Regions from separate parts of the Xanthobacter sp. ZOL 2024 genome, predicted to be linked through region 1. Evidence: predicted binding sites of a transcription regulator. Region 1 holds the regulator's gene; each other region holds the start of a gene.

Region 1 (5,662 bases):
GCTCGGGCATGTTCACCGCCGGCCTGATCCTGGCGGTGATGATCCTGCCCTTCATCACCGCCATGTTCGTGGAGACGCTGGAATCCGTGCCGCCCATGCTGAAGGAATCCGCCTACGGCGTCGGTGGCACCACCTATGAGGTCTACAAGAACGTGTCGGTGCCCTATGGGCGCACGGCCATGGTGGGCGCGGTGATGCTGGGCCTCGGCCGGGCCCTGGGCGAGACCATGGCGGTGACCTTCGTCATCGGCAATGCCAACCGCCTCTCGGCCTCACTGTTCGCGCCGGGGGCCACCATCGCCTCCACCATCGCCAACGAGTTCCCGGAAGCGCCCATCGGCTCGCTGAAGCTGACCTCGCTCCTGCAGCTGGGCTTCATCCTGTTCGTGATCTCGTTCATCGTTCTGGCCGTGTCCCGGGCGCTCGTGCGCTCGCGGATGGACTGACCGGGAGGCTCTCTCATGGCTTCGCTTGCCGCCCGTCGCGCCAAGGACACCACCATCAAGGCCGTCTCCATCGGCTTCGCGGTGTTCGCGATCTTCCTTCTGGGCTGGATCCTGTGGACCCTGCTCGCCCGGGGCCTGCCGGCCCTTGGCCTCAACGTCTTCACCAACATCACCATGCCGCCCGGCCAGCATGGCGGCCTTCTGAACGCCATCGTCGGCTCGCTGATCCAGGTGGGCATCGCCATGCTCATCGGCGGCCCCATCGGCATCTTCTGCGGCACCTTCCTGGCCGAAAACGGCAAGAAGACGAAGCTCGGCGCCGCCGCCCGTTTCGTCAATGACATCCTGTTGTCGGCGCCCTCCATCCTGGTCGGCCTGTTCATCTACTCGCTGCTGGTGGTGCCGTTCGGCGGCTTCTCCGGCTGGGCCGGCTCGGTGGCCCTCGCCATCCTGGTGATCCCGGTGGTGGTGCGCACCACCGAGGACATGCTGAACCTGGTGCCGGTGGGCCTGCGCGAAGCCGCGTTCGCCCTCGGCGCGCCGCAGTGGAAGGTGGTGATGTTCATCACCTGGCGGGCGGCGCGGGCCGGCATCGTCACCGGCGTGCTCTTGGCCATCGCCCGCGCGGCGGGCGAGACGGCGCCGCTGCTGTTCACCTCGCTCGGCAACAATGCGTGGTCCGTGGACCTCAACAAGCCCATGGCCAGCCTGCCCATCGCCATCTATCAGTACGCGGGGAGCCCGTTCGACGATTGGGTGGCGCTGGCGTGGGCCGGTGCGCTGCTGATCACGGTCGGCGTGCTCCTTCTCAACGTGGTGTCTCGCCTGGTTCTGGCGCGGATGCACTGAGAGCGGCACTGCTGACGAAGACCCCGTGGGGCCCGCGCCTGGCGCCGGGCCCCGGATATTCCATCGGCCCGGCGCGCGCCGGGTGGACGACAGTCAAGTGAGGCTCAGATGACGTCTGCGGTCGATCCCACCTTCAATCTCGCGTCCTCCGTCGCGGCCAAGCCCGATGCCCCGGTGGCGCCGGTGAAGCTCAAGGTCGAGGGCCTGCAGTTCTATTACGGGCAGAACCATGCCCTGAAGAACATCAACTTCGACATTCCCGAGAAGCGCGTGACCGCCATGATCGGTCCCTCGGGCTGCGGCAAGTCCACCCTGCTGCGGGTGTTCAACCGCATGTATGACCTCTACCCCGGCCAGCGCGCCGAGGGGCAGGTGCTGTTCGACGGCGTGAACATCGTCGGCAAGGAGCTGGACTCCACCGTGGTGCGCAGCCGCATCGGCATGGTGTTCCAGAAGCCCACCCCCTTCCCCATGTCCATCTACGACAACATCGCCTTCGGCGTGCGCCTGCACGAGAAGCTGAACAAGGCACAGATGGACGAGCGGGTGGAATGGTGCCTGCGCAAGGCGGCCATCTGGGACGAGACCAAGGACCGCCTGAACACCTCGGCCCTGGGCATGTCCGGCGGCCAGCAGCAGCGCCTGTGCATCGCCCGCACCATCGCGGTGCGGCCGGAGGTGATCCTGCTGGACGAGCCCACCTCGGCGCTCGATCCCATCTCCACCTCGAAGATCGAGGACCTGATCGACGAGCTGAAGCGGGAATTCACCATCGTCATCGTCACCCACAACATGCAGCAGGCCGCGCGTTGCGCCGACATCACCGCCTTCTTCTATCTGGGCGAACTGATCGAGGTGGCGCCTTCGGACGTGATCTTCACCAATCCGAAGGAGATCAAGACCCGCGACTACATCACCGGCCGCTTCGGCTGAGGCGAGAAGGATGGCTCAGATGCCTGATCATACCGTGACGTCCTTCGACGTCGAGCTGAAGGAAATCGGCCGCAGCGTGGTGGAGATGGGCGGCCAGGCCGAGCGCTTGGTGGCCGACAGCGTCACCGCCCTCATCAAGCGCGACATCTCGGTGGCCCAGAAGGTGGTCACCCTCGACACCGGCATCGACCAGGCCCAGCGCGACATCGAGGACAAGGCCGTCCTCGTCATCGCCAAGCGCCAGCCGGTGGCCAGCGACCTGCGCGAGATCGTGGCGGCGATCCGCATCGCCAACGATCTGGAGCGCATCGGCGACCTCGCCAAGAACGTGGGCAAGCGCGTCATCGCCATCGAGGGCGAGTATCACCCGCAGAAGCTGGTGCGCGGCGTGGAGCACATGTCGGAACTGGTGCTGGAGCAGCTGAAAGAGGTGCTCGACGCCTATGCCGGCCGCAATCCCGCCAAGGCGCTGGAGGTGTGGGGGCGCGACGACGCCATCGACACCATGTATACCTCGCTGTTCCGCGAGCTTCTGACCTACATGATGGAAGATCCGCGCAATATTTCCGTGTGCACCCATCTCCTATTCTGCGCCAAGAACATTGAGCGCATGGGGGATCACGCTACCAATATTGCCGAAGTTGTCTATTACATGGTCACCGGCGAGGTGCTGCCGGAGAGCCGCCCGAAGGCGGACGCCTCCAGCGACACCACCGTCGCCTTCCCGGCGCGCACCGTCCAGGGCTGAACGCGGCTGGCGGCGCGGGGTGGGACGGCGCAGGCCGTCGCCTTGGCTCCGTCGCCGTCGCGGCGCGGTCGGATGTGAGGCGAGCTTTGTTCGATGGGTGAGAAACTGTGCCGGCGCGTATTCTGATCGTCGAGGACGAGGAACCCCTGACCCTTCTGCTCCGCTACAATCTGGAGTCGGAAGGCTACGGCGTGGAAAGTGTCGACCGCGGCGACGACGCCGAGACGCGGCTGCGCGAGAGCGTACCGGATCTCGTCATCCTCGACTGGATGCTGCCGGGGCTCTCCGGCATCGAGCTGTGCCGCCGGCTGCGCACCCGTCCGGAAACCGAGCGCCTGCCGGTCATCATGCTCACCGCCCGCGGCGAGGAAACCGAGCGGGTGCGGGGCCTGGCCACCGGCGCCGACGATTATGTGGTGAAGCCGTTCTCGGTGCCCGAGCTGCTGGCGCGGGTGCGGGCCCTGCTGCGCCGGGCCAAGCCCGAGCATGTGGCGACCCTGCTGCGGGCCGGTGACATCGAGCTCGACCGCGAGACCCACCGGGTGCATCGCGGCGGTCGCGAGATTCATCTCGGCCCCACCGAGTTCCGCCTGTTGGAGTTTCTGATGCAGAGCCCCGGCCGCGTGTTTTCCCGCGAGCAGCTGCTCGACGGGGTGTGGGGCCAGGACGTCTATATCGACGAGCGCACCGTGGATGTGCACGTGGGCCGGCTGCGCAAGGCGCTCAACCGCGGCCGCCAGCTGGATCCCATCCGCACCGTGCGTGGCGCCGGCTATTCCTTCAACGAAATGTTCGCCCGCGCCAGCTGAGGCGCGTCGCTCGAGGTTCGGGTGCCGGTCGCCGCGTGGCGAAAGGGCGTGGGGCCCGTGCTGCGTGCCATTGAGGCCGCCCGTCCGGCTGCGGGGCATTGACGTCGCTTGGCGCCGTGGCCCGCGCGTGGCCGGGGCATGCCTGCTCCAGGCATGACAAAGGCGCCCACCGCCGCCCGGCCTTGCCCGGGGGGAGGACGCCTTCATGGGCTCGCCGCGCCATCAGGTGGCGATGGCCGACCCGGCCCCGGATGGGGCCGGCGTTGACGGCTCAGAGATAGGCCAGCCGACGATCGCGACGGCGATCCTGGACGGGCTGATAGGCGATGCGGGCGTGGTGCGCGCAATAGGGCGAGCCCGGATTGCTCTTGGAGCCGCAGAAATAGAAGCTGTCCGTGCCCGGCTCGCCCATGGGCCAGCGGCAGGTGCTTTCGGTGAGGTTCATGATGGTGCAGCGCTGGCCCATGGGCACCACGTTGCTGGCCATCTCGGGCTCCGGCGCGGGGGCGGGAGCTTCCTCCACCAGGTCTTCGAGCTCGGGGGCCAGGGCCACGTTGCCCTGGGTGAGTGGCCGCTGTGGCCGGGCCTGCTCGCGCCCTTCCGGCCGGGCGCTGGTGCGCGGACGGGTGGTGGGGGCGGGCGCCGCCTTGGTGCGGCCGGACAGGCCGAGGCGATGCACCTTGCCGATCACCGCATTGCGGGTCACTTCGCCGAGCTCGGCTGCAATCTGGCTCGCGGAGAGGCCTTCGCTCCAGAGCTTCTTCAAGAGTTCGACGCGCTCGTCATTCCAGCTCATCGCTCTTCTCCATTTGCCGCATCAGCTGACGTCACCCGTGGGCGACGTCCCAACATCGCCTCACCGACAGCACCGCCATGCTGCCTGAGAGGACTCGGACTCTCTTCCCGATCCCGCCGCCACATGGCACGCGAAACGTTAACACCCGCAGGTCCCAGGAAGGTCGGTCGCACGAGATCTCGTAGGCGATGATCAATACGCTACAATATGGCGGCCGCCGGCGACAGAGTCCGTTAACACTCACGGGCTGTTTTCCCCAGATCGTTGCCGATGGGACGATCCGCGCGCGCACGGGTCTGGAGCATGGACGTGGAGCGCGGGCCTGGAAGGTGCCGCTCTTCGGCGCGGCTTTGGAGATCTGTTGACCTCGCGCGCGCGATCATTAGTATTCCGGGCGTCGGGCCGCTCCCCCGCTGGGGCGGCCCTTTTTAATTCCCGCTTGCCCGGGCCCGGTCCGAATGGGGCATCCCGCCCCGATCGGACAAGGTCCGGCCGTCCCCATTGGAAGGGGACAAGCCCGGGGCCGGGTGCGGCCCCACCCGAAGAAGGAGACTGCTGTCTTCGTCGGCCTGCGTGTCGGCGGAGGCGCATTCAGGAGGATCTCGTGATCACCGCCGTTCTGCCGACCTATGCGCGCATCGACCTCGAATTCGAGCGGGGAGAGGGCTGCTGGCTCGTCACGACGGACGGGCGACGTTATCTCGATTTCACCGCCGGCATCGCGGTGAACGTGCTCGGCCATGCGCATCCCTATCTGGTGAAGGCGCTGAGCGCCCAGGCGCACAAGCTGTGGCACACCTCCAACCTGTTCCGCATTCCCGGCGGCGAAGAATTGGCCGCGCGGCTGTCGGCGGTCACCTTCGCTGACACCATGTTCTTCACCAATTCCGGTGCGGAAGCGCTGGAGTGCGCCATCAAGATGGCGCGCAAGTATCAGTTCGCCAACGGCAATCCGGAGAAGAACCGGATCATCACCTTCCAGGGCGCCTTCCATGGCCGCACGCTGGCCACCATCTCGGCCGGCGGCAATGCCAAGTATCTGGAGGGGTTCGAGCCGGCGCTGCCCGGCTTCGACCATGTG
Region 2 (5,662 bases), 2.3 Mb from region 1:
GGACGGAAAGCCGGTCTACCTCAAGGACATCTGGCCCTCCAACAAGGAGATCGCCGAATACATCCGTGAGAACGTCACTAAGAAGATGTTCAAGGAAAAGTATTCCGACGTCTTCAAGGGCGACGAGAACTGGCAGAAGATCGAAGTGCCCACCGGCCAGACCTATGCCTGGCAGGATTCTTCGACCTATGTGCAGAACCCGCCCTATTTCGTCGGCATGGAGCTCAAGCCCGAGCCGGTGAAGGACATCATCGACGCCCGCATCATGGGCCTGTTCCTCGATAGCATCACCACCGACCACATCTCGCCGGCCGGCTCCATCAAGCAGTCGTCCCCGGCGGGCAAGTACCTGATCGACCATCAGGTGCGCCCGGTGGACTTCAACCAGTACGGCACCCGCCGCGGCAACCACGAAGTCATGATGCGCGGCACCTTCGCCAACATCCGCATCAAGAACCAGATGGTGCCCGGCGTGGAAGGCGGCGTGACCATCCACTATCCGGATGGCGAGCAGCTGCCGATCTATGACGCCGCCATGAAGTACAAGTCCGAGGGCGTGCCGCTGGTGGTGTTCGCCGGCAAGGAGTACGGCACCGGCTCGTCCCGTGACTGGGCCGCCAAGGGCACCAAGCTGCTCGGCGTGCGCGCCGTGATCGCCCAGTCGTTCGAGCGCATCCATCGCTCGAACCTGGTCGGCATGGGCATCGTGCCGCTGGTGTTCAAGGACGGCGAGAGCTGGCAGACCCTCGGCATCAAGGGCGACGAAGTCGTCACTCTGAAGGGCATCGAGGGCGATCTGAAGCCGCGCCAGACCATGACCGCGGAAATCAAGTTCGCCGACGGTTCCGTGAAGAACGTCGACCTCATCTGCCGCATCGATACGCTGGATGAGCTCGATTATTTCCGCAACGGCGGCATCCTGCCCTACGTGCTGCGCTCGCTCGCGGCCTGATCCCGCCAGGGGATTGAACACAGCCGGCCCGGGGAAACCCGGGCCGGCTTCTTTTTGGCCGCTGCGGTGCGGCATGACACCCCTTTGTGACTGGTGCCCCCGCCTCCGCTCCGCTATCCCACCAGCAGCCCCTCTTTCGGTGTCGACCTTGCCGCGATGATTCCATTCCGCTCCGCGTTCCTCCTCGCCTTTGCTCTTGCGGCCACCCCGGCCGCGGCACAGAGCCAGCCGCGAGCGGTGGTGGAGCTGTTCACGAGCCAGGGCTGCTCCTCGTGCCCGCCGGCGGATGCACTGCTGAGCGAGCTGGCCAAGGATCCCGACATCATCGCCCTCACCATGCCGGTGGACTATTGGGACTACATCGGCTGGAAGGACACCTTGGCCCTGCACGGCCACTCCATGCGCCAGAAGGCGTATGCCGATCGCCGGGCGGACCATAAGGTCTTCACCCCGCAGGCCATCGTCGATGGTGTGGTTGCCGTCAAAGGCAGCGACAAGCCGGCGCTGCAGCGCGCCCTGCTTGAGCGGGGTGCCGCGCCGCGGGGCCTGCCGGTGGCCCTGAAGCTCGAACGCGCCGGTGAAAACCTCGAGATCGAAGCGAGCCCGGCAGCCGTGCCCCCGGAGGGGGCGGAATTCTGGGCCTGCCCCGTGGCCCGCTCGAAGACGGTCGCCATCGGCCGCGGCGAAAATGGCGGCCGCAGCGTCACCTATTCCAATGTAGTGCGCGGCTGGGTGAAGATCGGGCGCTGGGATGGCAGCAGCAGCCGGCTGCACATCAAGCTCGCATCCCTGGAGCGCGAGGACGCAGATGCGGTGGTGATCCTGCTGCAAGCCGGCAGCCCCGCCGCTCCCGGCCCGATCCTCGGGGCCGCCACCTTCCCCTTGAAATAACCCCCTCGGCCGCCAGGCCTGCGGCCGACGCGCCGCGTCACCCGGCCCGTGCCCGCGGTCGCCGCCATGCGCCCGGGCCAAAAAAAAGCCGCCCGGAGGGGCGGCAACTTTGGGGGTCTGAAGTCGATGTATAGCAGTGGCCGGCTCGGATGCACCCCGGGGGGCTGGGGGGGCTGGGATAGACCGGAGCGCCTCACGAACCGGCCCTGCTACGAGAAGGACTATCTCCCGCCGCCGCGGCGCGCGATGGGCCGAAATCCGGCGACAGTGTGATTCCATTAACGAAGCCGTGATCCCCCGCCGCGACCACAGACGGGACGGGCCGGCGACGGAAAAGCATTGAAAGGCAGGCCGGCTGCGGCAATCATGTCGGTCGGGTGTCAGTGGCGGGCAGCGACCTCAGGTCCAGACCGCTCTGCAAGACAGGCCGCCCTGCAAGACAGCCCACCCATACGAACAGGCTCACCCACACGAGACAGCCAAGCGGAGAGACGATGGGAGACGTGGAGCCCATACGCCAGCCCCAGCCGGCCCCGGTGGTCCGGGTGACCTTCGATCGGCGGGAGCTGGACCGGATCCTTCATCTCTATGGACGCATGGTGGCCCTTGGCGAATGGCGCGACTACGCCATCGATTTCACCCGCGACAAGGCCGTGTTCTCCATCTTCCGCCGCAGCATGGATGTGCCACTCTATCGAATCGAAAAGGATCCACGTCTTGCCCGCCGGCAAGGTGCCTATGCGGTGGTCTCGCAGACCGGGCTGATCCTGAAGCGCGGCCATGAGCTGCCGCGGGTGCTGGCGGTGCTGGAAAAGCCCCTGCGCACGGTCTGATACCTATCGCATGGCCGCGCGCCGCGCTCCCGTTTCCCCGCAGGAGGCGCGGCACCGAGGCAGCACAGACTCATCGTCGCCTGAAAGCTGCGGAGCGAACGTCACTGAAGCTGCAAGATGGACAGGGCTTGGAACGCCCGCTGGGCTGACAGGTCAGCCCGACAGGCCCTGCAGCGGTCGAGACTCATCGTCGCCCACGCCGGACGGCGGGCTGGGATGACGAGGCTCGGCTGCGCTCCTCAGGCCGCGCGGCTGCTCTTGCGCCGCAGGCGCACCACCACGTCGACCCGCTCAACCTCATAGCCTTCCGGGGGCTCGGGCAGCAGGTTCACCGCCACGTCGCTAGCGGGAATGTCCACCAGGTCGTTCTGCCCCTCGAGGTAGAAATGGTGGTGGTCGGAGGAGTTGGTGTCGAAATAGGTCTTGGACCCGTCCACCGCGACCTCGCGCAGGAGGTGCACCTCGGTGAACTGGTGCAGGGTGTTGTAGACCGTGGCCAGAGAGACCGGGAACCGCGCCTTGATGGCCTCCTCATGGAGGATTTCCGCGGTGACATGGCGATCGCCCTTGGCGAATAGCAGCCAGCCGAGCGCCAGCCGCTGGCGGGTCGGGCGCAGGCCAACTTCACGCAGCATCTCGCGCACGTCGTGGAAGGGACAGCCGGTGCGACGCGCCACCGTGATGTCGCGCAGCTGCGCGACCGGAAGCATGGGCTCGTCGTTCAGCTCGGTGCTCTGGGCAATGGAAACACCGAAGGCGGATCGGGATCGGGGCATCTCGTTCATTTCGGTCTGCAATCTTTGTAGCTAACACCAAAATATGCCGGCGGAGGGGAAACGCAATGCGAATGCCTCCGAAGACGACTAGCAACTTATACCGCATGTTGCGTTGCGGAGCCATAGGAGGCGCGTGAGTAGGAATAAGTCTAAGGTAGCGATGTGCCATTCACGAGCGCGACACCGGAGCTCTCGGGCGTGGACAGCCACCCGGCGCGGGTCTATCCCGCACGCCACGCGGCCCGGCTGGCCGCATATGCAGCGGATGAGGCCCAGGTGGCAGCTTCTTTCTTATCGGCAGCTTCTCTCTTGTCGATCGTGCGCACGCCCTCGCGCGCCGCGTTGATCATCACGGTCGGCTGCGCCGGCGCCCTGGCGGCGGCGTGGTTTTTCGAGTTGTTCATGGGTCTTGCGCCCTGCCCGCTCTGCCTGGAGCAGCGCATTCCTTATTATGTGGGCCTGCCCTTCGCGCTCATGACCACCCTGGTGGCGCTGGCCGGCTACCCCCGCACCGCGCGGGTGTTCCTGGCGCTGCTGGCGGTGCTGATGTTCGGCAACATGGCGCTGGCCATCTTCCATGCGGGTGTGGAATGGCAGTTCTGGCCCGGCCCGACATCATGCACGGGGGCGCCGGTGATGACGCAGGGCGACATTCTGTCGGCGTTGAAAGATGCGCATGTGCCGCGCTGCGATGAAGCCGCATGGCGGCTGTTCGGCCTCTCCATGGCCGGCTGGAATGCGCTGATTGCGGCGGCGCTGGGGCTCGTCGCCCTGGTGGCGGCAGCGACAGGTCGCACCCCCAAGGCGGGCTGAAGGCGGCTCGGCGCCACCGATCAGGGATCGAGTTCGGTATCCCAGTAAAGATAATCCACCCAGCTTTCATGCAGATAGTTGGGTGGGAAGTGGCGGCCGTTCTGGTGCAGGTCCTGCACCGAGGGCTGAAAGGGCATTTGCGCCGGCCACATGTCGAGATCCGCCGGCATATGGCCGCCCTTGCGCAGATTGCAGGGGGAGCAGGCGGTGACCACGTTTTCCCAGGTGGTCTGCCCGCCCCGGGAGCGTGGGATGAGGTGATCGAAGGTGAGGTCCTCGCGCGTGCCACAGTATTGGCAGGAGAAGCGATCGCGGAGGAAGACGTTGAAGCGGGTGAAGGCCGGCTGCCGCGTGGGTTTGACGAAGGTTCTCAGCGACACCACACTGGGAAGTCTCAGTTCGAACCCGGGACTTCGGACCGCCTTGTCATAGTATTCAACGATATTCACGCGGTCGAGAAACACCGCCTTGATGGCGTCCTGCCAGGACCAGACAGAAAGAGGATAGTAGCTCAACGGGCGATAGTCCGCGTTGAGTACGAGTGCTGGCCAGGCCCCTGGTGACAAAGCTGTGGTCAACGACCGACCTCCTCGTCCCTCAGCATCGAATCGAACCCGTTGGATCTCGATGCGCGGCGATACTCTATATGCTCGGTGTCAGTCTTGTGAAGCCGAACCCCACGGCTCACGGGGTGCGGGCGGCGAGGCTCTGGGCAATGAACGCCCCGGCTGCCGCCACCTCGCCAGCGTCGATTCCATGGCCGAGGCCCGGGCTGAGATGCCATTGCACCGGAACCCCCGCGGCGGCCAATGCCTGGGCCGAGCCGAACAGGGCCTGGGCGGGGATCAATTCGTCATCCTCCCCGTGCATCAGCAGCACCGGTGGGGGCGCGGCAAAGGGCTCGCTCCGCGGCGTCGCGGCCCCCACCCACATGCCGGAACAACTGACGATGGCGGCGGGGTGCGGGGTCATCTCCAGCCCCACCTTGAGCGCCATCATCGCCCCCTGGCTGAAGCCGAAGAGCACCAGGCGTTCCGGCGGCAGATCGTGCTTCGCCAGTTCAGCCTCCAGAAATGCCGCCAGCGTCGGCGCCGCCGCGGCAGCGCCACGAGTCAGCTCGTGAGGATCCTGAAAGGTCAACGGGAACCACTGGCGTCCCACCGGTGCCTGGCCACAGGGCTCCGGCGCATGCGGGGAGATGAAGGCGGCATGAGGCAACAGTGGTGCCCAGGCATTGCCGAGATCGATGAGATCTCGCCCATCGGCACCGTAACCGTGCAGCAGCACCACCAGGCTGTCGGGCGCGCCCCCTGCCTGCGGCCGCAGCCGGGGCCCGTCGAGAATGGGCGCGTCGAGGGAGACGCCATCGAGAGGAAACGACATGATCTCGCGCTCCA
Region 3 (5,662 bases), 1.7 Mb from region 1:
GCAGCACCAGCTGCGCCACGTCGTCGGTCATCTCCTTCAGCAGCGCCGCCCGCGCCGGCGCCGTGAGGGCGCCGCTCTCCAGGGGATGGGCGAGGGCGATCTTGATGTTCACCTCCACGTCGGACGTGTTGACGCCGGCCGAATTGTCGATGGCATCGGTGTTGAGGCGGATGCCGCGGCGGGCCGCCTCGATGCGGCTGCGCTGGGTCATGCCCAGGTTGGCGCCTTCGCCGATCACCTTCACGTTCAACTCATCGGCGCTGACGCGCACCGCGTCGTTGGCGCGGTCGCCCGCCGCCGCGTCGCTCTCGCCGGACGCGCGCACATAGGTGCCGATGCCGCCGAAGAACAGGAGATCGGCCGATGCCTTGAGGATGGCGTTGATGAGCTCCGGCGGCGTGGCGTGGGGCTTGGGGAAGCGGAGCAGGGCCTGCACCTCGCCCGACACCGGAATGCTCTTGGCCGTGCGCGCGAATACCCCGCCACCGGGCGAGATGAGGGCAGGATCATAATCTGCCCAGGAGGAGCGGGGCAGGTTGAACAGCCGCTGCCGCTCCCCATGGGCGCGGACCGGGTCGGGATCGGGGTCGAGGAAGATGTGGCGGTGATCGAACGCGGCGACGAGTTTGATGGCGGACGACAGCAGCATGCCGTTGCCGAACACGTCGCCGGACATGTCGCCCACGCCGATCACCGTCACCGGCGTGGTCTGAATGTCGATGTCCATTTCCCGGAAATGGCGCTTCACCGCCTCCCAGGCGCCGCGGGCGGTGATGCCCATGGCCTTGTGGTCGTACCCCACCGAGCCGCCGGAGGCGAAGGCATCGTCCAGCCAGAAGCCGTGCCGGGCGGAAATGGCGTTGGCGGTGTCGGAGAAGGTGGCGGTGCCCTTGTCGGCGGCGACCACCAGATAGGGGTCGTCGCCATCCAGGCGGACCGTGTCGGCGGGTGGCACCACGGCCCCGGCCTTCAGATTGTCGGTGAGATCGAGCAGTGCGGAAACGAAGACCTCATAGGCGGCGGTTCCGGCCGCCAGCGTCGCCTCGCGGCTGCCGTCGGCGGGCAGTTGCCGGGGCACGAAGCCGCCCTTGGCGCCCACCGGCACGATGACCGCGTTCTTGACCTGCTGCGCTTTCACGAGGCCCAGGATCTCGGTGCGGAAATCCTGCGGGCGATCGGACCATCGCAGGCCACCGCGCGCCACCTTGCCGAAGCGCAGGTGCACACCTTCGATGCGTGGCGCGTGGACGAACACCTCATAAAGCGGCCGGGGCAGGGGCAGCCCCTCCACCCGCGCGCTCTCGAACTTGAGCGCCACCGCCTCGCGCGGGCGCTCCTCGGAGTCGCGCTGGTAGAAGGTGGTGCGCACGGCGGCATCGACCAGATTGACCAGGCGCCGCAGGATCCGATCCTCATCGAGGCTGGAGACGGCGGCGAGGGCGCTGGCGAGCCGCTCGCGCGGGGGCGCCTCACGGGCCTCGCGCGCCGCCGCCGCCGGCTCCAGCATGGGATCGAAGCGGGCGTGGAACAGCGCGACGATATCGCGGGCGATGGTCTCGTGGCGGGCCAGGGTGCGCCACATGTAGTCGAGGCTGAAGGGCAGGCCCGCCTGGCGCAGATAGCGCGCCAGGGTCCGCACCAGCACGGCCTCGCGCCACGACAGGCCGGCGTCCAGCACCAAGGCGTTGAAGCCGTCATTGTCGGCGGCGCCGCGCAGCACCGCGTTGAGGCCATCCTCCAGGCGTTCCTCCGAGCCGGCCATGGCGATGGTGCCGCCGTCGGCACGCTCCAGCGTCATGTCGTGCAGCCAGCTCCGCGCCATGTCGCCGGTGTCGGCATCGCTGGAGAAGGCGCCATCGTCGGCCCGGGGCTGGATGCGGTAGGTGCGCTCGTTGATGGCCTTGAGGCCCATGTTCTGCAGCATGGGCACGCGGATGGAGAGCGCCAGCGGCGCGCCATAGGACAACAGACGCAGACCGATGCGGGCCGGGCTGTCGCCGGCCCGGCGATAGAAATCGATGGCGATGGGCCGCTCGGGGGAAAGGCGCTCCAGCCGCTCGATGTCCGCCACTGCGGTCGTCACATCGAACGCATCCATGTAGCCTACGCCGAAGGCGCGGCCATAGCGCCAGGCGAGGGCTTGCGGGTCTTCGCCCGCCAGGCCCGGGCGGGTGGCGACGGCGCCAGGCAGGGCGGCGGCCAGCCGCTCGCTCCAGGATTGGGTGGCCTCGATGATCCGCCGCTCCAGATCCGCAATGTCCACCTGCGGCGTGGGCCCGGGGCGGCGCGCGATGGTGACATGCATGCGCGTCAGCGGGGTTCCGGTGAGAAACGTCTCGGTGAGCGCCGCCGTGGTGCCGTCAAAAGCCTCCACCAGCAGCGCGGCAATGCGATCGCGCACGGCGCTGTCGAAGCGCTCCTTGGGCACATAGACGAGAATGGAGGCGAACCGGTCGAAGCGGTCCAGGGCCGGCAGGACCCGCACCCGCGGGCGATCGTAGAGGGTGAGAATGGCCCGTGCGTGGCGGGCCAGGGTGGCGCTGTCGAGCTGGAAGAAATCGTCGCGCGGATAGGTCTCCAGCACCATCTCCAGGGCGCGGGCGGAATGGCTGTCCGGCTCCAGGCCGGCGCCGCTGATCACCATTTCCGCCTTGCGGCGCAGCTCGGGAATATCCCGCACCGAATGGACATAGGCGGTGGAGGCGAGCAGCCCGAGAATGCGCAGCACGCCGGTGACCGCGCCATCGGGCCCGATGGTCTTGATGGCGATGTCGTCCATGGCGCTGCGGCGATGCACCCGGGCGCGCAGGGTGGATTTGGTGAAGGTGACGAGCTGGGGGCTGCCCAGGAAGGCGTGGGCGTCGGCCGGGCTCACCGTGTCCGCGACCTCAGCGCGGACCGCAGCATCGCGCAGCAGCCCAAGGCCGCTCTCCGGCTCCGTGGCCAGGCCGCCGTCCGGGGTCACCTGCGCGTGAATGAGGCCGAGGAAAATGAAATTGTTGGCGGTCAGCCAGGTCAGCAGGTCGGACGCCTCGGCACTGCGCCGCGGGTCGATGTCGGGCAGCGACGCCCGGAGCTGGGTGGCGAGGGCGCTCACCCGATCGCGCATGGCATGAAAGTCGGCGTTGACGCGCTGCACATCGGCGAGGGTCGCGGCGAGGCTCGCGGTCACGTCCGCCGCGGTTGCCGGGTCGAGGGCCGGGACTTCCAGGTGGATGAGGCTCTCGCGGTCTTCGCGGGCGTGGGGTGCCGCAACGCCGGTGACCTGCCCGGCGGCATCGCGGATGACGTGAAAGATGGGGTGGGCGGCGAGCTGCACCTCGATCTGCCGCTCCGCCAGCTCGCTCGCCAGGGAATCGAACAGGAACGACATGTCATCGTTCACCGCCTCGATCACTGTGAGGGGGTGGTCCCCGGCTTGGGCAGGCGTCAAGGTGAGGTCGCTCACGCCGCGCGGCCGGCGGGCCAGATGGGTCCAGGCCTGCGCGATCCGTTCGGCCACGAAGGCCGGGTCGAGCGGCGGCCGGTCGCCGGGGGCGAGATCTTCGGGGGCGAGGGCGTCCAGGAAGGTGTGGGTGAAGGCGGGGGGCACCTGCGGCGCCGTCTCGTCCACCAGGGCGGCGATGGCGCCGATGCGCGCTTGCAGGTCGCTCGGCGTTTCGGCAGCTTGAAGGCCTTGAATGGTCATGGCTACTCCCCGAATGGACGCCCCCGCTCGCTGTCATCCGTGCCGTGTGTGCGGTGCGCCACTGCCCGGGCATTCGGGGACAAGGCCACGACGCAACGATGACGAGGCAACGCTCATGGTGCTCAAAGTGAAGTCGTCTTCCCGCGCCGGGAAGTCCAAAAGCGCAACCGCTGAAAAAACCAGCACGCCCGCGAAACGGGCGGCGTCTCCCGCCGCTGCGGCGCATCTGGCCGATGATCAGCCGGCCATCGCGCTGCCCCTTCCGCCGGCGCGCTTCGACGCGGCGACCGAGGCCTATTTCAACAAATGCCAGGAGAAGCTCGGCTTCGTTCCCAACGTGCTGCAGGCCTATGCATTCGACATGGCGAAGCTCGGCGCGTTCTCCGCCATGTACAACGATCTGATGCTGGCCCCCTCCGGCCTGTCGAAGCTGGAGCGGGAGATGATCGCGGTGGCGGTGTCGAGCGTGAACCGCTGCTATTACTGTCTCACCGCCCATGGCGCGGCCGTGCGGCAGCTGTCCGGCGATCCGGTTCTCGGCGAGCAGATGGTGATGAATTATCGCGCCGCCCGGCTCGAGCCCCGCCAGCGAGCCATGCTGGATTTCGCCGTGAAGCTCACCGAACGTCCGCATGAGATCGAGGAGGCGGACCGCGCCGTCCTGCGTGCCGCGGGCTTCTCCGAGCGCGACATCTGGGACATTGGTGCAGTCACCGGATTCTTCAATATGTCCAATAGGATCGCTGCGGCGACGGACATGCGCCCCAATCTCGCGTATCACAGCCAGGCGAGGCACCCGTAAGGCCGTTCCACCCCGCGCCGATGGGTTCTGGCGCGGGGTGGAAAAAATCTTCCGAGCGTACGCTCGTTCTATTCCCTTTTGTGCTATGAGGTATGCGCTAGAGGTTGAGCTCGTCGCAACTTCTGGTCTGATTGACGCGCCTCTCGCCCCGTGGTTAGGGTGCGTCGCAAGATCAAGTGCACTGCAAAAGTGCCGATCCGGAGGAAATCGCCGCGGGTGAGCGCCATGCGCCCCCAAGGCCCAGACAATGAGGGCGCCCATCGGTCATGGACACTGTCTCAGACGTGCCCTACATCGTTGAAGCATCAGGTCTTACCAAGGAGTTCAAGGGGTTCGCGGCCGTCAAGAACGTGAACCTCAAGATCCGTCGTCACACGATTCATGCCCTCATCGGGCCGAATGGTGCCGGCAAGACCACCTGCTTCAATCTGATCACGAAATTTCTGGACCCCACCCGGGGGACCATCCGCCTGAACGGGCGCGACATCACGCGCACACCGCCGGCGGATGTGGCGCGGATGGGCATGGTCCGCTCATTCCAGATCTCGGCCACCTTCCCGCACCTGTCGGTGCTGGAGAATGTGCGCATTGCGTTGCAGCGTCCGCTCGGCAACTCATTCCGCTTCTGGCAGTCCGAGGCCTCGCTGAACGCGCTGAACGATCGCGCCATGGCGCTGCTGGAGGATGTGGATCTCACCTCCTATGCCCAGCATCTGGCGGTGGAACTGCCCTACGGCCGCAAGCGCGCTCTGGAGATCGCCACCACCTTGGCGCTCGACCCGGAAATGCTGCTGCTCGACGAGCCCACCTCCGGCATGGGGCGGGAGGACATCGCCCGCACGGCGGAGCTCATCAAGCGGGTGTCGGCCAACCGCACCATCTTGATGGTGGAGCACAATCTTTCGGTGGTGGCGGACCTGTCCGACATGATCACCGTTCTGGCCCGCGGCGAGATCCTCACCGAAGGGCCCTATGCGGAAGTCTCCAAGAATCCGCAGGTGGTCGAAGCCTATATGGGCACCGGACATGGAGCGCATTGAGATGGCTGAGACCCAGGCTTCCCTCAAGGCGCCCCTGCTCAGCGTCAAGGACCTGCACGGCCATTATGGCGAAAGCCATGTGCTGCACGGCATGACCTTCGATGTCCGCCCCGGAGAGGTGGTGACCCTTCT
Region 4 (5,662 bases), 1.1 Mb from region 1:
GCTTGTTCGAGCTCGCCCGGGTGTTCCGCAACCGCGAGCGGGGCCCCGCCCACCACCCCGAATTCACCATGCTGGAATGGTATCGGGCCGAGGCGTCCTATACGCAGCTGATGGACGACTGCGCGGACCTGCTTCGGCTGGCCGCCGAAGTGGGCGGCTGCCCGTCATTCAGCTACCGGGGGGCGGCTTGCGACCCCTTCGCCGCGCCGGAGCGGCTCACCCTGATCGACGCTTTCGCCCGTTACGCCGGCATCAACCTCGATGCGGTGCTGCCGGCGCCGGGGACGGCCGCCGACCCCGCGCCGCTCGCCGCCGCCGCCCGCGCCGCCGGCATCCGGGTGGCCGAGGATGACGGCTGGACCGATATATTTTCAAAAGTGCTGGTGGAGCGCGTCGAGCCCCACCTCGGCATGGGCCGCCCGACCCTGTTGTGCGATTACCCCTCCAGCGAGGCGGCCCTCGCCCGCCCCAAGGCGGACGATCCCCGCCTCGCCGAGCGATTCGAGTTCTATGCCTGCGGTCTGGAGCTGGCCAACGCGTTCGGAGAGCTCACCGATCCACAGGAGCAGCGCCGCCGCTTCACCCACGAGATGGCGCTGAAGGCGCAGCTCTATGGCGAAAGCTATCCGCTGGATGAGGATTTTCTCGCCGCTCTCGCCCACATGCCCGACGCCGCCGGCTGCGCCATGGGCTTCGACCGGCTGGTGCTGCTGGCGAGCGGCGCCCGGCGCATCGACGACGTGCTGTGGGCGCCGGTGGCGACGCCCTGAAGGCGCAGGCCACGGCCTGCGACCGGCGCCAAAAGTGTTCGCTCGAGCGCCGCGCGGGCTTTGGTCTCAGGAGATCTCGAACAGGGTCGAGAAGCCGGAGATGTCGAACACCTCGCGGATCTGCGGCTGCAGCGCCTCCAGCGCCAGCCGGCGCTTGGCCGTGCGCATGGCCTTGCCGGCCACCAGCAGAGCGCGCAGGCCCGAGGAGGACACATAGTCCACCCCCGCGAGATTGACGACGATGCCGCCGCCGGTGGTGGAGACCACCTCCATCAGGCTCGCCTCGAACGGCTTGGCATTGGGCGTATCGAGCCGCCCCGCCACTTTCAGGAGCACGTCCCCGCCAACCAGATCACGCTCAATGTGCATGGACTTCGTTCCGCTCCGCGCCCGACGACAGTCCCGGATTATCGTCATTCTCGACAGGGTGCAACGCCACCACGATGCGGTGCATCAGCCAAACGGCCCGCTCGAACAGCGTGGTTGCAAGCAGCAGCCGGCGCATCTCGTCGCCCGCTTCCGCCTGGGTGCCAAGCAGCGATTGGCGGATGCGATGCAGCAATGTGCTGCGATCGGCGGTGAGCGCCGCCAGCACCGACAGATCCTCCGCCCCCTCCGCATCGGCCAGCGACAGGACGAGGGTGCGCAGGGATTCGGAAAGGTTGAAGCCGAGCGGCGGCAGCGCGTCGAAGCTCTCTACCACCTCGGAGAAGTCGTGCAGGGTGTCCTGCAGGGCGCGAATCATCTCCACCAGCGCCTGCTGGCGCAGCGCCACCGCCAGTTCCTCCGGCCCCGGTCCGCGGCCCATGAGGGCGACGAGGAACAGATCCACGTCGCGCACCACCGCCCCCGCCCCCCGCCACAGCGCAAGCCGTTCTCCGGGGGTGGCCGCGTCGCTCTGGTCGAGGTCGGGCAACAGGGTCGGCAGCAGCGACACCAGCCGCTGGATCTCCCGTTGCGAGAGGTCCAGCGCCGAGGCCGGCGCATCGAGGGCGCGGGTGTCGATGTAGCGGGGCCGCGAGGCGCCATCCTCCAGGCTGGGGGGGCTGAGGCGGCTCGCAAGCCGCTCGGCCGCGCCCCGCGCCAGCGTCACCGGCAGCGCTCCGGCCAATTGCAGGGTCAGGAACAGCACCGAAACCGCCAGGGCGATATTGCCGCCGGCGGCCGCCTGCAGCAGGTCGGCCGGCTCGGCGCTGCCCCACAATCGCGCGCTCACCAGGCCCACCGCCCACAGCGCCGCCACCAGCAGGCAGCCGACCGCCTTCACCAGCACATGGACATGGCACAATTGCCGCCCTGTGCCCTCCAGCCCGCCGGCCGCCAGCAGGGCCGACAGGCCGGAACCGAGATTGGCGCCCAGCACGAGGGGAAAGGCGGCGCTCAGATCCAGCAGGTGCGCCTGCAGGAGCGCCAGCACCAGGAGCGTCGGTGCCGATGACGACTGGCTCACCACCGCCAGCGCGAGGCCGATGGCGAAGCCGAGCCAGGGCGAGAGCAGCGGCCCGATCCACGTGGCCATGGCGGCCGCGTCCAGGGCCCGCGGCGCCTGCTTGATGAAGACCAATCCCAGCAGCGCCAGGGTGAGCCCCAGCGCCGCGCCGATCCAGTCGCGCCAGCCCGGGTGACGATCGAGCCGCAGATGAATGGCGAACCCCACCGCGGCGAGGGCAAAGAACACCAGCAGACGAAAGTCGATGGCCGCCACCAGCACCAGCGCCGCGGTGCCGACGCTGCCGCCGGCCACCACCGGAATGGCGTCACGGGTGTGGAACACGCCGCCGCGCACCAGATTGCCGCAGATGACGGCCACCGCGTTGCTGGATTGGGTGGCCGCCCCCGCCAGGGTGCCGCAGACAAGGCCCCGGAGCGGCGCGCCGGTGGCGCGGCGGATCCATTGCCGGGCCCGCCAGCCGGTGGCGTGCTGCAGGTGCGACGACAGGCGGCTCAGCCCGACGAACAGAAGGCCGAGGCCGGCCAGAAGCTCAGCAAGAACGGACATCAGTGACGCATTTCACAAACCGCGCGACGCCCCGCCCCGAACCGGACGCCACCGCGCCCGCCGCTGAAAACACGCACAGCGACGCCGCCCGCGCGGGAGCCGGCACGGGGGAGGATGAGCAAGCCTAGCGGCGGCGCATGTCAGTCATGCGACAGCCCCTTGATCCTGTGACAGGTCCGGCGCCCGGTTCAGTCCGCGGCCTTCGGGCCGGCCACCAGGGTCAGCTGGTTTTCCCCGCCCGCGCGTCGGTAGCTGAGGCTTTCGAGGAAATGCCGCATCAGCTGCACCCCATGCCCGCCGATGCGGGCCTCCTCGATGGAGGCGGCCGGATCCGGCTCGGGCAGGCCGGTGGGATCGAAGGCGATGCCATTGTCGATCAACCGCACGGCCACCCGCCCGTGCGGCTGGCGATAGACCTCCAGGCGGATCTGCGGGGCATGGTCGACCGCCGCGAAGCCGTAGGAGATGACATTGGTCAGCGCCTCTTCCACGCTCAGCTCCAGACCGAAGCGCAGCGCATCGGGCCAGCCCTCCCGGGCCCCCAGCGCACCGAGCCACGCGGTGGCGTCGGAGATGGCGGCAAGCTCCGCGCCGACCTGCAGCGCGGAAACCAGCGTATCAGCGGCAGGCGAGGTGCTCATGGGCGCCGGTCAGCCTGCTCCGCCCGCAACCCCGCCGCCCAATTCCGCCAGCGCGGCCTCGCGGGTGGGCACGATGGCGATCAGTTGATCGACGCCGGTGCTGCGCAGCACCCGCTCCACCTGGGGATCGCAGCCGCACAGCAGCATACTGCCCTCGCGGCGGCTCAGCGCCTTGGCATTGGCGAGCAGCAGGCGAATGCCGATCGACGCGATGAACGGGGTCTGGGACAGATCGACCACCACCACCCGGGCCTTGCCCGCCTCGACGGCGAAGGCGGCTTCCACCGCGGCGGCGCCAGCGATGTCCAGACGGCCCTCCAGGGCGATCAGCACCACATCCAGGGCCAACGGCGACGTGTCCATCTTCATGCGTCGGATCTCTCGATCGGCGGCGAGCGCCATCCATGGGCCCCAAAGCGCGCAGCACATTCTAGAGCGCCGCAAGCCGCAGCGGAAGCCCCGCCGCGGCGCCCGCGCCTCAGCGCGGGCGCGCCAGCACCAGGCCCGTGGCGCCCGTGTCCGAGCGGCCGCGCCCATAGCCACGCCAGCCCTCGGCGAACAGCGCCTTCTGCCGGTCCGTATCGAGCGGATCGACCACGATCCGGGCGCCATCATCGGGCTCCGAACCGTCGCGGACCATGACGTAGCGGGCATAGCCACCGAAGAACAGCTCGATGCCGGAGATGGGAAAACCGCCCGCCACCAGGTTCGACCAGCTGGGCACGTTCACCGGCGCGGCGGTGGAAAACAGCAGCATGTCCGCCGGCGCCAGGTCGATCCGCCCGGCGATGAGGGCCTTCTGCAGCCCCTGCCCGCGATAGGACGGATGCACCGAGGCGCCCGCCAACCGCCCCACCGCCCGGCTCGGCGCCACGTTCAGCAGCCGGTGCGGGCCGTCCTTCGGCGTGTGCTCATGCTGGAGGATGCCGTAGGCCACCAGGGCGCCGCCGTCGCACAGGCCGACGGTGCGCCCGCGACCCGCCAGGATGCTCTCGAAATAGGCCCGGCTCTCCGGCTTCACCACCTCGGGTCGGGCGATGGGCCCGATGGCGACGCGATGCAGCGCCTCCACCGCGTCGAGGTCCGCCGGGCCAAGCTCGCGCTGAGTGAGGGGACGAGCCGGCGCACTGGCCACAACAGCGCTGGTCACGTGATGACCTCCGCATAATTGAGCATGGCGATGGGGGGATAGGCCCCGAGCTGCCGCGCCACGCTCATGTTGATGATGAGTGCGAAACGCCGCAGCGTTTCGATGGGAATGGTGCGCGGTGCGCGATGGTTGACCAGGATCTCGGCCGCTTTGGAGCCGGCCAGCTGGCCGACCGAGTAATAGCGGCTCACCAGCCCCACCAGCCCCAGGCCCTGGCGCAGGAAGAACTCGGTGGCGCCGAAGGTGGGCAGCTTCACCTTGAGGGCGGTCTCGCCCACCCGGTCGAAGATGCTGGCCAGGAACGTGTCCGCCGGCAGATAAAGCCAGTCGGCGCCCTGCTCCTTGAGATCACGCACGAAGCCTTCGACGCCGTCACCGGTGGCGCGGGTCCCGTTCATCACCAGCGGCCGGGTGATCACCTCGACATTGATCGCCGAGCAGAAGGCCCGCATTTCCTCGATGATGGCCAGCGAGTTGTTCTCGTTGGGCGAATAGATGACGCCGACCTTCTTGAACGGCTTGTAGCCCTGCATGGCGCGCATCTGCACATCGGTGGGCACCACGTGCACGGCGCCGGTGACATTGCGCTGGGAGGAGGCGAACGAGGGCGCGATCTTCACCTGCACCGGCGCCGCCACCAGCGCGAACACCACCGGAATGTCGCGCACGAACGGCGCAGTCGGTGGCGCATCATAAGGCCCCACCACCGCCAGAGTGTTGGGGGTGCCGTAAGTATAGATGAGGTCCGGGCGGAAGGTGGGCAGGGTCTCGGCCAGGATGGACTTCACCCGACCGGAATCGCGCTCCACGTCCCTGGTGAGGAATTCCGCATTGATTTCGTTGGCGGCGAAATAGTCGCGGAAGCCCCGCTCCACGTCGGTCTCGCCACGGAAGGTCAGCATCAGGATGCGGAAGGGGGCGCCCGGGCTGTCGGCCCGCGCGGCGCGGCCGAGAAGACCGGCGGCGCCGGCGCCCAGACCCAGCGAGAGGAGCGAACGGCGGTCCATCACACAGGACTCCCTTCGGACGAGGATGCGCGCATGGCGCGGCGCGAACCGGACGTTGCAGCAGACCGTCGTCCCGATAGCGCAAATACCGCTGC

Evidence for each region. The regulator PhoB, encoded in region 1, activates phosphate uptake and scavenging genes when phosphate is short. The targets are predictions, from matches to a motif close to TGTCATNNANCTGTCAT.
Region 2: a site for PhoB is predicted at 2,105-2,121, ahead of ACU4E7_RS17495 (DUF2794 domain-containing protein). Genes of this name have one in related genera too.
Region 3: a site for PhoB is predicted at 3,776-3,792, ahead of ACU4E7_RS13325 (NAD-glutamate dehydrogenase). Genes of this name have one in related genera too.
Region 4: a site for PhoB is predicted at 2,907-2,923, ahead of ACU4E7_RS10545 (Na/Pi symporter). Genes of this name have one in related genera too.

The regions. Positions count from the first base shown of each region.
Region 1 covers NZ_CM128808.1:1,192,089-1,197,750, reverse strand. Annotated here, with positions in the region: gene pstC (phosphate ABC transporter permease subunit PstC) at 1-446, shown strand, start outside; gene pstA (phosphate ABC transporter permease PstA) at 462-1,295, shown strand; gene pstB (phosphate ABC transporter ATP-binding protein PstB) at 1,404-2,228, shown strand; gene phoU (phosphate signaling complex protein PhoU) at 2,248-2,976, shown strand; gene phoB (phosphate regulon transcriptional regulator PhoB) at 3,084-3,785, shown strand; gene ACU4E7_RS05730 (GcrA family cell cycle regulator) at 4,057-4,581, opposite strand; gene ACU4E7_RS05725 (acetylornithine transaminase) at 5,186-5,662, shown strand, end outside.
Region 2 covers NZ_CM128808.1:3,821,132-3,826,793, reverse strand. Annotated here, with positions in the region: gene acnA (aconitate hydratase AcnA) at 1-952, shown strand, start outside; gene ACU4E7_RS17500 (DUF1223 domain-containing protein) at 1,109-1,843, shown strand; gene ACU4E7_RS17495 (DUF2794 domain-containing protein) at 2,338-2,676, shown strand; gene irrA (iron response transcriptional regulator IrrA) at 2,916-3,386, opposite strand; gene ACU4E7_RS17485 (disulfide bond formation protein B) at 3,729-4,265, shown strand; gene ACU4E7_RS17480 (HNH endonuclease) at 4,286-4,843, opposite strand; gene ACU4E7_RS17475 (alpha/beta hydrolase) at 4,950-5,648, opposite strand.
Region 3 covers NZ_CM128808.1:2,902,016-2,907,677, forward strand. Annotated here, with positions in the region: gene ACU4E7_RS13325 (NAD-glutamate dehydrogenase) at 1-3,688, opposite strand, end outside; gene ACU4E7_RS13330 (peroxidase-related enzyme) at 3,915-4,490, shown strand; gene ACU4E7_RS13335 (ABC transporter ATP-binding protein) at 4,757-5,530, shown strand; gene ACU4E7_RS13340 (ABC transporter ATP-binding protein) at 5,532-5,662, shown strand, end outside.
Region 4 covers NZ_CM128808.1:2,287,589-2,293,250, reverse strand. Annotated here, with positions in the region: gene epmA (EF-P lysine aminoacylase EpmA) at 1-770, shown strand, start outside; gene ACU4E7_RS10550 (STAS domain-containing protein) at 837-1,139, opposite strand; gene ACU4E7_RS10545 (Na/Pi symporter) at 1,129-2,769, opposite strand; gene ACU4E7_RS10540 (ATP-binding protein) at 2,958-3,410, opposite strand; gene ACU4E7_RS10535 (STAS domain-containing protein) at 3,420-3,779, opposite strand; gene ACU4E7_RS10530 (GNAT family N-acetyltransferase) at 3,889-4,560, opposite strand; gene ACU4E7_RS10525 (ABC transporter substrate-binding protein) at 4,557-5,567, opposite strand; gene ACU4E7_RS10520 (MFS transporter) at 5,567-5,662, opposite strand, start outside.